One region of the Bradyrhizobium sp. McL0615 genome, then DNA from elsewhere that is predicted to be linked to it. Evidence: predicted binding sites of a transcription regulator. Region 1 holds the regulator's gene; each other region holds the start of a gene.
What was found. The regulator PhoB, encoded in region 1, activates phosphate uptake and scavenging genes when phosphate is short. The targets are predictions, from matches to a motif close to TGTCATNNANCTGTCAT.

Region 1 (4,669 bases):
TCATGTCGGCGCCCAGCGCCAGCATGTTGCGCAACTCCTTCGGCGGCAATTCGTTTATATCGAGGAAGTGACGGACGGATTTGCTCATCACCCCGCCGCCTTCTTCAACTGATTGCCCGACAGCGCGATGCAGGCGCGCTCAAGCATCTGAACCGACTCGTCGATCTCGGCCTCGGTCACGATCAACGGTGCCAGGAACCGCACCACATTGTCGCCGGCGCCGACGGTGAGCAATTTCTCGCCGCGCAGCGCGTTGACGAGATCGCCGGAGGGCACTACGGCCTTGACGCCGACCAAAAGCCCCTCGCCGCGCACTTCCGAGAGCACGGTGGGATAGCGGTCGACCACGAAGGCCAGTTTCTGTTTGATCAAAAGCGACATCTTCTGCACGTGATCGAAGAAGCCGGGCTTCAGCATCACGTCGAGCACGGCATTGGCCGCCGCGATCGCCAACGGATTGCCGCCGAAGGTCGAGCCGTGCGAGCCGGGCGTCATGCCCGAAGCTGCGTCCGCAGTGGCCAGCACCGCGCCGATCGGAAAGCCGCCGCCGAGCGCTTTCGCCAGCGACATCACATCCGGCGTCACGCCGACGCGCTTGTAGGCGAAGAGATCGCCGGTGCGGCCCATGCCGGTCTGCACCTCGTCGAACGCCAACAGCAGGCCGTGCTCGTCGCAGAGCTGGCGCAGCGCCTTGAAGAAGGACTGCGGCGCCGAGCGCACGCCGCCCTCGCCCTGCACCGGCTCGATCAGGATGCCCGCGGTGTGCGGCCCGATCGCCTTCTTCACCGCTTCGAGATCGCCGTGCGGCACCTGGTCAAAGCCGTCCATCGGCGGGCCAAAGCCTTCGAGATATTTGGCGGAACCGGTCGCGGCGAGCGTGCCCAGGGTGCGGCCGTGGAAGGCGCCCTCGAAGGTGATGATGCGATAGCGCTCGGGATGGCCCTTGGAGAATTGGTAGCGGCGCACCACCTTGATCACGCCTTCCATCGCCTCGGCGCCGGAATTGCAGAAGAAAACCATGTCGGCAAAGCTCTGCTCGCAGAGCCGCGCGGCAAGCTTTTCGCCGTCCGGGCTCTTGAACAGGTTCGACATGTGCCAGAGCTTTGTCGCCTGCTCCTGCAGCGCCGCGATCAGGTACGGATGGCAGTGCCCCAGCGCGTTCACCGCAACGCCCGAGGTGAAGTCGAGATAGCGATCGCCATTGGTGGCGGTCAGCCAGCAGCCCTCGCCGCGCTCGAAGCCGAGATCGACCCTGGCGAAGACGGGGAGCAGATGCGACGTGGCGCTTTGGGTCATGGCAATCACTGAAGGTTTTGACCGGCCGCGGAGCATGCGAGCGTGAGCGCGAACGCGGCAGCAGCCGGTCTTGCGAAAACGAAACGTGCCGCCTCTTAAGGGCGGCACGTAGGAGGTATTCTATGTGGGCGGCGGTCGCTGTCAACACGCCACAAGGCTGTGTTTCCAGCACTGAAAGCGGGCCTTCCTGCGGCGCAAGAAAGGTTAATTCCGTAGGATTGCGGTGTGGTGCAAAACACGCACTGCAATGCAGAGATGCCGGAACATGTGGACGCATCGGCGCGGACTCTTGCGCCCGAGTCCCGCCATATTGTAGCTTTTGGGCTGTCGGGTACGACATCTCGTGCGGCGGATCTGATCCCAAGAGTCCATTTTGTACAGCGTACACGTTCGGGCGCGGCTTTCGCGCCCGGCGAGGGCTAAGGGATTCTGACCGCAGGGATTTTTGAGACGAATGACGTCGCCAGTGCTGCCCCTGATTGGCCGGCGCGATGCGAAGGGAAGAATGCGATGACGGTATTGACCTGGTCCGACGATCGCGTCGAACAGCTGAAAAAGCTCTGGGAAGCCGGATTGTCGGCCAGCCAGATCGCCGCGGAACTCGGAAATGTGACGCGAAACGCTGTGATCGGCAAAGTGCACCGGCTGGGCCTGTCCGGCCGCGCCAAGAGCCCCTCCTCGGCCGCCCCGCGGCAGCGCAAGGCGCGCCCGGCGCAGCAGATGATGCGGGTATCGCGCCCGGTATCGCGCGGCAACACCGCGCTGGCGCACGCTTTCGAGGTCGAGATGGAGCCGGATCCGATCGCCTTCGACAACGTGGTGCCGATGAGCCAGCGGCTGTCGCTGCTCGAACTGAACGAAGCCACCTGCCACTGGCCGGTCGGCGATCCCTCGAGCCCGGAATTCTTCTTCTGCGGCGGCAAGGCGCTCGCGGGCCTGCCCTATTGCGCGCATCACTCGCGCGTGGCGTATCAGCCGGCCTCCGACCGGCGCAGGCAGCAGCCGAAGCCGACGCGGTAAGTTGCGATTTATCGAGCCCGGATGGAGCGCAGCGCAACCCGGGCTACGAACCAAATGGTTTGTCGTCCCTGCGAACGCAGGGACCCATAACCACCGATGTCAGTGGTTATGCTTCGCTGGAGCTCCAGCGTTTTTCAACAATCGAGATTTGTGGGTATGGGTCCCTGCGTTCGCAGGGACGACGGCGGTTGCGAACGCTGAAGCCTTACGGCTCCACCTTCGCAAACCGGTCATCCAGCGCGTAGCCGGCGCCGCGCACGGTGCGGATCGGGTCCTGCTCGCGGCCGGGGTTGAGCAGTTTGCGCAGGCGGCCGATATGGACGTCGACGGTGCGCTCGTCGATATAGATGTCGCGGCCCCAGACGCTGTCGAGCAATTGCTCGCGGCTGAAGACGCGGCCGGGATGCTCCAGGAAAAACTCCAGCAGGCGATACTCGGTCGGGCCGAGATCGATCTGGCGGCCCGAACGCGCGACGCGGCGTTTCTCGCGATCCAGTTCGATGTCGCCATAGGTCAGCACGGTGGCGAGCCGCTCCGGGCTCGCGCGCCGCAACAGGCCCTTCACCCGCGCCAGCAGTTCCGGCACCGAGAACGGTTTGACGATGTAATCGTCGGCGCCGGTCGCCAGCCCCCGCACCCGCTCGCTCTCCTCGCCGCGCGCGGTCAGCATGATGATCGGCAATTGCTTGGTCTCCGGCCGGGCGCGCAGGCGCCGGCAGAGTTCGATGCCTGACAGACCGGGCAGCATCCAGTCCAGCACGACGAGATCGGGCACCCGTTCCTTCAACCGGGTATCCGCATCGTCGCCGCGCGCGACGGTTTCGACATCATAACCTTCGGCGTCGAGGTTGTAGCGCAACAGCGTGGTCAGCGCTTCCTCGTCCTCGACCACCATAATGCGCGCGCTCATCTTCTATCCCTCAGCTATTCGGTACGGTCGTGGCAAAATTCGTCATGTCGCCCTTCGGGCGCTTGTCGAGCATCTGCTGGCCCTCGATCATGTAGAACACGGTCTCGGCGATATTGGTGGCATGGTCGCCGATCCGTTCGATGTTCTTGGCGCAGAACATCAAATGGATGCAGAACGAGATGTTGCGCGGGTCTTCCATCATATAGGTCAGGAGCTCGCGGAACAGCGAGGTGCAGATGGCGTCGACTTCCTCGTCGCCCTTCCAGACCGCCATCGCCGCCGGCAGATCGTGCGCTGCATAGGCGTCCAGCACCGACTTGACCTGCGACTGCACCAGGTCGGTCATGTGTTCGAGGCCGCGCATCAGCTTCAGCGGCTGGAAATCGTTTTCCAGTGCTGCGACGCGCTTGCCCATGTTCTTGGCGAGGTCGCCGATCCGCTCCAGATCGGTGGCGACCCGCATGGCGCCGACGATCTCGCGCAGGTCGATCGCCATCGGCTGGCGGCGCGCGATAGTCAGCACCGCGCGCTCCTCGATCAGATGCTGCAGCCGGTCGATCTCGACGTCAGACGCGACGACGCGCTTGCCGAGAGCGACGTCGCGACGGACCAGCGCGTCGACGGATTCGGTGATCATGCGCTCAGCCAGGCCGCCCATCTCGGCGACGAGACGGGTCAATTCCTGGAGGTCGCTGTCGAATGCCTTGGCGGTGTGTTCAGAAGCCATGTGTTATCTCCTCAACCGAACCGGCCGGTGATGTAATCTTGGGTACGTCGATCGCTCGGCGAGGTGAAAATCTTGTTGGTGTCGTCGAACTCTATCAGCTCGCCGAGATACATGAAGGCGGTCTTGTCCGAGACGCGGGCCGCCTGCTGCATGTTATGGGTGACGATGGCGATGGTGTAATCCTCCGCCAGCTCCTGGATCAGTTCCTCGACCTTGGCGGTCGAGATCGGGTCCAGCGCCGAGCAGGGCTCGTCGAACAAAATCACCTCGGGCCGCACCGCAACCGTGCGCGCGATGCAGAGCCGCTGCTGCTGGCCGCCGGACAGCGACAGCCCGCTTGCGTTCAGCTTGTCCTTGACCTCGTTCCACAGCGCGCCACCGCGCAGCGCCTTCTCGACCCGGCCGTCCATCTCCGACTTGGAGATCTTCTCATAGAGCCGGATGCCGAAGGCGATGTTTTCGTAGATCGTCATCGGGAACGGCGTCGGCTTCTGGAACACCATGCCGACGCGGGCCCGCAGCAGATTGAGGTCGAGCTTGGGGTCGAGGATGTTGGTCTGGTCGAGCATCAACTGGCCGGTCGCCTTCTGGCCGGGATAGAGGTCGTACATCCGGTTGAAGATCCGCAGCAGCGTGGACTTGCCGCAGCCGGACGGGCCGATGAAGGCGGTGACGCGGTTGGTGCCGAGCGTCAGGTTGATGTTCTTCAGCGCATG
Region 2 (4,669 bases), 3.5 Mb from region 1:
TCTGCGCGTACTTCCTGCTGAGCCTCACCGGCATCGGATATTGGTGGGCGCTGCTGATAGCACCGATCGTGGTCGGCATCTTCGGCATGATCCTGGAGCGGACCATGCTGCAATGGCTGGCCGGCCTCGACCACCTCTATGGCCTGCTGCTGACCTTCGGTATCGCGCTGATCGTGCAGGGCGTGTTCCAGAATTATTTCGGCTCGTCCGGGCTGCCCTATGCGATTCCCGATTACCCACAGATCGGCGAATGGCGCGGGCTGCAGGGCGGCATGAATCTCGGCTTCATGTTCCTGCCGGTCTATCGCGGCTGGGTGGTCATCTTCTCGCTCGTGGTCTGCATTGCCACCTGGTATCTGATCGAAAAGACTCGGCTTGGCGCCAATCTGCGCGCCGCGACCGAAAACCCGACCCTGGTCCGCGCGTTCGGCATCAACGTGCCCAGGATGATCACGCTGACCTACGGCCTTGGCGTAGGCCTGGCCGCGCTGGCCGGCGTGCTGTCCGCGCCGATCAACCAGGTGCGGCCGCTGATGGGCGCCGACCTGATCATCGTCGTGTTCGCGGTGGTGGTGATCGGCGGCATGGGGTCGATCATGGGATCGATCATCACCGGTTTTGCCCTCGGCGTGATCGAAGGGCTTACCAAGTATTTTTATCCCGAGGCTTCCAACACCGTGGTGTTTGTCCTGATGGTGCTGGTGTTGCTGATAAAGCCCACGGGACTGACTGGACGGGCGGCCTGACATGAGCGCATTGACTGACGACACACTGCCGGTAACGCCGCGCGCGATGCGCGACGAGATGATCGTGTTTGCGGCAATGGCGGTGCTGCTGGGGCTTGTGCCGATGACCGGCATCTACCCGTTCTTCGTGATGCAGGCTTTGTGCTTCGCGCTGCTCGCCTGCGCCTTCAATCTGCTGATCGGCTATGGCGGCCTGCTGTCATTCGGTCACGCGATGTTCCTGGGGACGGCGGGCTATTGCACGGCGCATGCGCTCAAGGTGTGGGGCGTGTCGCCCGAACTCGGAATTCTGGTCGGCATCGCCGGCGCTGCCGCGCTTTCGGTCGTCACCGGCTTCATCTCGATCCGGCGGCAGGGCATCTACTTCTCGATGATCACGCTGGCGCTGTCGCAGTTGCTCTACTTCATCTACCTGCAGGCGCCGTTCACCCATGGCGAAGACGGCATTCAGGGCATTCCGCAGGGCTATCTGTTCGGAATCTTCAATCTCGCCAAGCCGACGGTGCTGTACTACGTCGTGCTGGCCGGGTTCCTCGCCGGCTTCCTCTTGATCTATCGCACCATCAACTCGCCGTTCGGCGAGGTCTTGAAGGCAATCCGCGAGAACGAGCCGCGGGCGATCTCGCTGGGCTACAAGACCGACCAGTACAAGCTGCTTGCCTTCATCCTGTCCGGCACGCTCGCGGGCTTTGCCGGTTCGCTAAAGGTGTTCGTGGCGCAGAACGCCTCGCTCACCGACGTGCACTGGTCGATGTCCGGCGAAATCGTGCTGATGACGCTGGTCGGTGGCCTCGGCACCATCTTTGGCCCGGTCGTCGGCGCCTTCGTCATCATCGCCATGCAGCAATATCTGGCCGGGTTCGGGCAGTGGGTGACGGTGATCCAGGGCGTCATCTTCGTCGCCTGCGTGCTGACCTTCCGCCGCGGCGTAATCGGCGAGATCGCGCATTATTTCCGCCGATCCCTGTAAAACGGCCGGTTTTGGCGCAGTTTTCGGTGTCACAAAGCGGTGGATGACCCGGTTCCCGGGTCACCCTGTGGCGCGCTTTGCCTGCGAATGGTCTATGACAACCCTGTGACGGGCTGCCCGACGGCCTCCAGAACGATGGATTTTGACCAATGCTGATGCGCTGGTTTCGTGCCTTTTTGCCGAAAGAGGAGCGATTTTTTGATCTTTTTGATCGGCATGCCCAGACGGTGGTGCAGGGGGCGCTGGCGCTTCAGGATATGCTGCGTGGCGGCGACGAAACGCCGGTGTTCTGCCAGCGTGTCAACCAGTTCGAAAATGATGCCGACGGCATCACGCGCGAGGTACTGACGGCGGTCCGGCGCACTTTCATTACCCCGTTCGACCGCGGCGACATCAAGAACCTGATCACGGCGATGGACGATGCGATCGATCAGATGCAGCAGACCGCCAAGGCGGTGGTGCTGTTCGAGGTCCGCACGTTCGAGCCGCCGATGCGCGAGATCGGGACGCTTTTGGTCGAATGCGCCAATCTGGTCGGCCGCGCGCTGCCGCTGATGCAGGCGATCGGAAACAACGTTGCGATGCTGACCGCCATTACCGAGGAGATCGGCAAGCTGGAAGGCCGTATCGATGACCTCCACGATATCGGTTTGAAGGAGCTGTATCTCAAGCATCGCGGCGGCAGCTCGATGGAATTCATTGTGGGCGCCGAGATCTACAAGCATCTCGAGAAAGTGTCCGATCGCTTCGACGACGTTGCCAACGAGATCAACTCCATCGTGATCGAACAGGTCTGAGCATGATCCGGAAAAGTGGATACCGGTTTTCCGAGAAGATCATGCTCAAGCAAGTGATATAGGGCAGGGCCAATCCAGTGGACGCCTCGCTCGGACTTCCGATTCTGATCTTTCTGATCGCGGTCGCGCTGCTGTTCGACTTCCTCAATGGATTGCACGACGCTGCCAATTCGATCGCTACGATCGTGTCGACCCGCGTGCTGCGCCCACAATATGCGGTGCTGTGGGCCGCCTTCTTCAATTTCATTGCCTTCGCGGTGTTCGGACTCCACGTCGCCAATACGATCGGCACCGGCATCATTGAGCCGAGCGTCGTCGATGCCACCGTGATCTTCGCGGCACTTGTGGGCGCCATCGTCTGGAACCTGATCACGTGGGCGCTCGGAATTCCCTCGTCCAGTTCGCACGCGTTGATCGGCGGGCTGGTCGGCGCGGGCATGGCAAAGGCCGGATTTTCGGCGGCGGTCTGGAGTGGCCTGTCCAAGGCGCTGCTGGCAATCGTGCTATCGCCGCTGGTAGGCTTCCTGCTGGCGCTGGTACTGGTTGCGATCGTGTCCTGGGCCTCGGTGCGCTCGACGCCTTTCGCGGTCGACCGCGCCTTTCGCATCCTGCAATTCGTATCGGCGTCGCTTTATTCGCTCGGCCATGGCGGCAACGACGCGCAAAAGACCATGGGCATCATCGCGGTGCTGCTCTATTCGCAGGGCCATCTCGGCACCGAATTCTCCATCCCCTTCTGGGTGGTGCTGTCCTGCCAGGCCGCGATGGCGCTGGGCACGCTGATGGGCGGCTGGCGGATCGTTCGCACCATGGGATTGCGGATCACCAAGCTGACGCCGATGCAGGGCTTCTGCGCCGAAACTGGCGGGGCGGCGACCCTCTTTATGGCGACCTATCTCGGGGTTCCCGTCTCCACCACCCACACCATTACCGGCGCCATCGTCGGCGTCGGCGCCGCGCGGCGGGTCTCGGCGGTGCGCTGGAACGTGGCGAGTTCGATCGTCTACGCCTGGGTGATCACCATTCCGGCTTCCGCCTTCGTTGCAGCGCTGACCTACTGGGCGGCGTTGTTGCTACGCTGATCCGGTGACGAGCTTTAGCCCGATAATGCCGGCCACGATCAGCCCGATGCAGGCCAGGCGCGCGGCGGTGGCAGGCTCGCCGAACAGCGCGATGCCCAGGATGGCCGTTCCGACCGCGCCGATGCCGGTCCATACCGCGTAGGCGGTTCCGATCGGTAGCGTTTTCAGGGCAAGACCGAGCAGGAGGATGCTGCCCGCCATGCAGGCGAGCGTCAGGACGGATGGAGCGAGCCGCGTGAAACCTTCGGTATCTTTGAGGCCGATGGCCCAGCCAATTTCCATGAGGCCGGCGACGAACAATACGATCCAGGCCATCACGACCCTCCTGATCAGGCAGGGTCGTCCCCGCGAATGCGCTGTGAATTGGAAGGCCGTCCTTCCGCTGCCGATATGGGACTGGCGAGTTGCCGCCGCAACCACCAAATGAGGCTTGATTAGGCCGGTTTTCCCTGCCAAACGCTCGAGCCTCATGTCCGATATTGCCGTTTCAGCCGAATCGCCGCCCCGCTCGCCGCTTGCAGATGAAGTGGCGCGGCGGCGCACGTTTGCGATCATCTCCCACCCGGACGCCGGCAAGACCACGCTGACCGAAAAGCTGCTGCTGTTCGGCGGCGCCATCAATCTGGCGGGGCAGGTCAAGGCCAAGGGCGAGCGCCGCAACACCCGCTCCGACTGGATGAAGATCGAGCGCGAGCGCGGCATCTCGGTCGTGACCTCGGTGATGACGTTCGAATTCGAGGGCCTCGTCTTCAACCTGCTGGATACGCCGGGCCACGAGGACTTTTCCGAGGACACCTATCGCACGCTGACGGCGGTCGATTCCGCTGTGATGGTGATCGACGCTGCCAAGGGAATCGAGGCGCGGACCCGGAAGCTGTTCGAGGTTTGCCGGCTGCGCGACATTCCGATCATCACCTTCATCAACAAGATGGACCGCGAGAGCCGCGATACGTTCGAACTCCTGGACGAGATCGAAAAGACGCTAGCGCTCGACACCACGCCGATGACCTGGCCGGTCGGCCGTGGTCGCGATTTCCTCGGCACCTACGATGTCATCGATGGCGGCGTGCGTTT
Region 3 (4,669 bases), 2.5 Mb from region 1:
CGTTGAGAACGGCCAGTTGCGCGCCTGGAAGGATCGATACGGCTGAGGTCATTAAGGCGTTCCGCCCGGGCCCAAATTCAAAAAAAAGGCCGGGCCACGCGGACCCGGCCTCATTTGTTTCTACCGATCGATCAGGACGCCTTCTTTTTACGCAACGCATCGACGAACTTGATCAACTCGATAGTACCATCCCAGTCCTTGGTGGTCGCCGGGTTAAAGCCTTTCTTCTGGCCGTCGGACAGGCGGTCGAACGCGGCCTTGTCCTTGGTCGGCGCTTCGGTGAACGCCTTGGCAATCGCCGCCTTCAGATCCGCAGGCAGATCCGCATTGTAGGCGTAGGGTCCGTTGATGATCGGGGCCGACTTGTGGATGATCCGGAAATCGTCCTTCTTCATCGCCGACCCGTCGGCGTTTTTCAGCATGCCCTTGTGCAGCATCTGGGCGAGCGTGGAATCGTCGTCGTTGGTCCACTGATTGGCGGCGACATCGACGGTGCCCTGCGACAGCGCCAGCATGGCGTTCTCGTGGCTGCCGGTGAAGACGACCTTGCCAAAATAGCCATCGGCGTCGGAGATGCCGAGCTTGTCGAGTTCGAAGCGCGGCACATTGTTGCCCGACGTCGAATTTGGGTCGACCAGGCCGAGGTTCTTGCCCTTCAGCTGATCGATATTCTTGTAAGCGCTCGACGCCTTGACGAAGAACACCGAATAATAGCCGGTCGAGCCGTCGGCATTGATGTCGTTGGCGAAGGCGTCGGTCTTGACGCCGGTCAGGCGGGCGCGGGCAAACGATGCCGAGCCGTAGCTGGCGATATGGATGTTGCCGGCGCGCTGGCCTTCGATCACGGCCGCGTAGTCGTTGGCGATGCGCAGCGTGACCTTGATGCCCAGCTCCTTGGAGAGATAGGCGACGAACGGCGTCCAGCGCTCGGTGACCCCCGAAGCGTTTTCGGCTGGCACCACGGCAAATGTTAGTTCGGGATATTTGCTCTTCCAGTCCTGTGCCGAGGCTGAAGCGGTGAATGCCAGCGCAGCTGCGCCGGCCAGAACGATACGACGGGTGATCATGGTGAGCCCTCTTGTTGTGGTTACGCCTCTTTGCCGATTGCAGGCTTGCAACCGGCTACCCTGTACAGAAATGACACTCAGGCTGCGGCTGCCGTGCCGAGTTCAGGCATCGCCGCAGCGCCGGGTGCCTGCGCGGGCGCGGCGCCCATGACATCATCGGCTTCGAGATCGTAGAGTTCGCGCGCGATCCGATCGGTCAGCGTCTCGGGCGCCCCATCGAACACCACCCGCCCTGCGGCCATGCCAATCAACCGGTCGCAGTAGCTTCGCGCCAGATCGAGCGAGTGCAGGTTGCAGATCACGGTGATGCCGAAATGCTTGTTGATGCGCAGCAGCGCATCCATCACGATCCGGGTGTTGCGGGGATCAAGCGAGGCGATCGGTTCGTCGGCGAGAATAATGTCGGGCTCCTGCACCAGCGCGCGGGCGATGGCGACGCGCTGCTGCTGGCCGCCGGAAAGCTGGTCGGCGCGCTGGGCGGCGATCCCAGCCATATCGAACTGCTCCAGCGCCGACATCGCCAGCGCCCTGTCCTCTTCCGGCCAGAGCTGCGTCAGCGAGCGCCAGGACGGAATTTCCGCCAGCCGGCCCATCAGCACATTGGTCAGAACGTCGAGCCGGCCGACCAGATTGAACTGCTGAAAGATCATCGCGGAGCGCGCACGCCACTGCCGAAGATCCTTGCCACGCAGTGCGGTCACGTCGACGCCTTCGAACAGAATGCGCCCCTCGGAAGGTTCAGCGAGGCGGTTGATCATCCGAAGCAGCGTGGATTTTCCGGCACCGGAACGGCCGATCACGCCGACGAAGCTGCCGGGCGCGATCGAAAATGACGCGTTATCCACTGCGGCTTTGGTGCCGAACCGACACGTCAAACCATCCACCACCAGCATGCAATGCTCCAGAATTCCAGTCGTGGAGCATCGCTAACGGTTCGATCTAACAGTTGTGTGACACGACTGCTGCGGTGCGGCGTTCGTCCACACCCCCGTCCACAGCAGCGGGTCGTCATGCATCCGTCATGATCCTGTCATCAAGCGCATCGAAGACGAGCGGACGCCAATGACCTTTCCTCTGTTGCTGATGGACGCCACCGATGGCCGGCAAGATGCTTTCCGCTGAACCGGCCGTCGATCCCACCGCCTCGGTGCGCGATTGCAAGCTCGGCGCCTACACAGAGGTCGGCGCGCGGACCATCCTGCTCGAGGTCACGATGGCGGATTATTCCTACGTCGTGAACGACGCGCAGATCAGCTACACCACGATCGGAAGATTCTGCTCAATCGCGGCGATGACGCGGATCAACCCGGGCAATCACCCGATGCAGCGCGCCTCGCAGGCGCATTTCACCTATCGCGCCAGCAGCTATTTTCCGGGCGAAAGCGACGATGCCGATTTCTTTGCATGGCGGCGCGAGCATCACGTCCATATCGGCCATGACGTCTGGATCGGCCACGGCGCAGTGATCCTGCCCGGCCGCTCGATCGGCACCGGCGCGGTGGTCGCAGCCGGCGCCGTCGTCACCAAGAACGTCCCCGCCTATGCGATCGTGGCAGGCAACCCGGCGCGGCCGATTAAGCAGCGGTTTCCGGAATCCATTGCCGGGCGGCTGGCGGAGCTGGCATGGTGGGACTGGGACCATGAGACGCTTCGCCGCGCCCTGCCCGATTTCCGAAAACTCGATGTCGAGGGCTTTCTCGGCAAGTACGAATCGGCCGAAGCATCCGGCCGTCATCCATTCAACCAGAGTGCCGCATCGTGACCGAACTGTTCATTGAAGGTGGCCGGGCCCTGCTCGGACATGAGATTCTCGAAACCACATTGCGAATTGCCGGCCGCGAGATCGTCGCCGTGGGTACGGACAACAGCCATGGCTCGCCCGGCATCGATGCCGGCGGCTTGCTGGTGCTGCCAGGCATTGTCGATCTGCATGGCGACGCCTTCGAGCGGCAAATGATGCCGCGACCCGGCGTCGATTTTCCGATCGATATCGCGCTGATCGACAGCGACCGCCAGGCGGTCAGCAACGGCATCACCACCGTCTATCATGCCACGACCTGGTCGTGGGAGCCCGGCCTTCGCGGCGCCGACAACGCGCGGAAAATGCTGGAGGCGATCGAGCAGATGCGGCCGCAGCTCGCCGCCGATACCCGCTTCCATCTGCGCCAGGAGACCTACAATCTCGATGCGGAAAGCGAAATCATCGACTGGCTGTCGGAAGGCCGCGTCGACCTGTTCGCCTTCAACGACCACATGGACTCGACCGTCGCCAGCCTTACCAAACCGCTGAAGCGCAGCCGCATGGTGGAGCGCACGGGTCTTACCAATGAGGCGTTCGACGACCTTGTACAAAGTGTGGTCTGCCGCGGCCACGACGTGCCGGCGTCGATCGCCCGGCTGGCGCAGGCGGCGCGCGCGGCTGATGTCCGGATGCTCTCGCATGACGACGAAAGCCCGGCGATGCGGCAGGCCTTTCGTGCGCAAGGCGTGACAATCGCCGAATTTCCGGTCAACGAGGAGACCGCCCGCGACGCCGCCGAAGCCTCTGATTTCATCGTGTTCGGCGCGCCCAATGTCGTGCGCGGCGGCAGCCACACCGGCTGGACCAAGGCCTCCGACATGATCGCCAAGGGCCTCTGTTCGGTGCTGGCGTCGGACTATTACTACCCGGCACCGCTGCTGGCGGCGTTTCGTCTCGCCGCCGACGGCGTGCTGCCGCTGGCCGAGGCGTGGCAATTGATCTCGTCGGCGCCGGCGCGCGCCGCCGGCCTCGCCGATCGCGGCTTGCTCGCCGCGGGACAGCGCGCCGACATCATCCTCGTCGATGACACGGTGCCGTTGCGGCCGCGCGTCGTCGCCGTCGTTGCTGCGGGACGTCTGGTGCATCTGACTGAAGCGCACCGTCTCGTCCGCTCGTCGGTCGCTCCCCGGAAGGCAGTTGCAGCCGCGTGAGACGGCCCTATTCTGGCGCGATGGCAAACTATCCCCGTTACGCAATCTACTACACCGCCGCACAAGGCAGCGCGCTCGACCGGTTCGGCGCGTCGCTGCTCGGGTACGACGCCTATGGCGGCGACGACCTGCCCTTTCCGGATGGGCTGCCATTGGACTGGCGCGACCTGACGCAGGATCCGCGCAAATACGGCTTTCACGCCACGCTGAAGGCGCCGATGGCACTGGCCGACGGCAAGGCCGAGGCACAGCTTGCCGCGGCATGCGAATTGTTCGCCGATCTGGCCCGGCCCGTGCCGGTGATCCAGCCGGTCGTCGATTCGATCAGTGGTTTCATCGCGGTGATCCCGGCCGAGCCTTCAGCAGAGCTCGAACTGCTCGCCGCTGAAGCGACCAAGGCGTTCGATCCGTTCCGGGCTCCGCTCAACCCGGAAGATCGCGCACGGCGCAATCCCGACAAGCTGACGCCGCGGCAGCGCGACTATCTCGACCGCTGGGGCTACCCCTACGTCTTCGAGGAGTTTCGCTTCCACATGACGCTGACGGGACGGCTTCCCGCTGAACGGCGCGAACCTGTCGTGGCGATGCTGCGCGAGAGGTTTGCGGCAACGGGCATCGGCCGGCTCGCGATCGACGCTATTGCTCTGTGC

Region 2: the regulator PhoB is predicted to act here: its motif matches at 1,811-1,827, upstream of ACPPVP_RS20370 (DUF47 domain-containing protein).
Region 3: the regulator PhoB is predicted to act here: its motif matches at 2,074-2,090, upstream of phnC (phosphonate ABC transporter ATP-binding protein).

Annotation. Positions count from the first base shown of each region.
Region 1 is NZ_CP188254.1:839,707-844,375, reverse strand. Features, by position in the region: gene argF (ornithine carbamoyltransferase) at 1-88, opposite strand, end outside; gene ACPPVP_RS03880 (aspartate aminotransferase family protein) at 88-1,296, opposite strand; gene ACPPVP_RS03875 (GcrA family cell cycle regulator) at 1,807-2,316, shown strand; gene phoB (phosphate regulon transcriptional regulator PhoB) at 2,522-3,226, opposite strand; gene phoU (phosphate signaling complex protein PhoU) at 3,237-3,953, opposite strand; gene pstB (phosphate ABC transporter ATP-binding protein PstB) at 3,965-4,669, opposite strand, start outside.
Region 2 is NZ_CP188254.1:4,329,101-4,333,769, forward strand. Features, by position in the region: gene ACPPVP_RS20360 (branched-chain amino acid ABC transporter permease) at 1-746, shown strand, start outside; gene ACPPVP_RS20365 (branched-chain amino acid ABC transporter permease) at 748-1,716, shown strand; gene ACPPVP_RS20370 (DUF47 domain-containing protein) at 1,869-2,513, shown strand; gene ACPPVP_RS20375 (anion permease) at 2,591-3,595, shown strand; gene sugE (quaternary ammonium compound efflux SMR transporter SugE) at 3,587-3,910, opposite strand; gene ACPPVP_RS20385 (peptide chain release factor 3) at 4,065-4,669, shown strand, end outside.
Region 3 is NZ_CP188254.1:3,380,635-3,385,303, reverse strand. Features, by position in the region: gene phnE (phosphonate ABC transporter, permease protein PhnE) at 1-52, opposite strand, end outside; gene phnD (phosphonate ABC transporter substrate-binding protein) at 132-1,067, opposite strand; gene phnC (phosphonate ABC transporter ATP-binding protein) at 1,145-1,960, opposite strand; gene ACPPVP_RS15985 (DapH/DapD/GlmU-related protein) at 2,164-2,829, shown strand; gene ACPPVP_RS15980 (alpha-D-ribose 1-methylphosphonate 5-triphosphate diphosphatase) at 2,826-4,019, shown strand; gene ACPPVP_RS15975 (DUF1045 domain-containing protein) at 4,040-4,669, shown strand, end outside.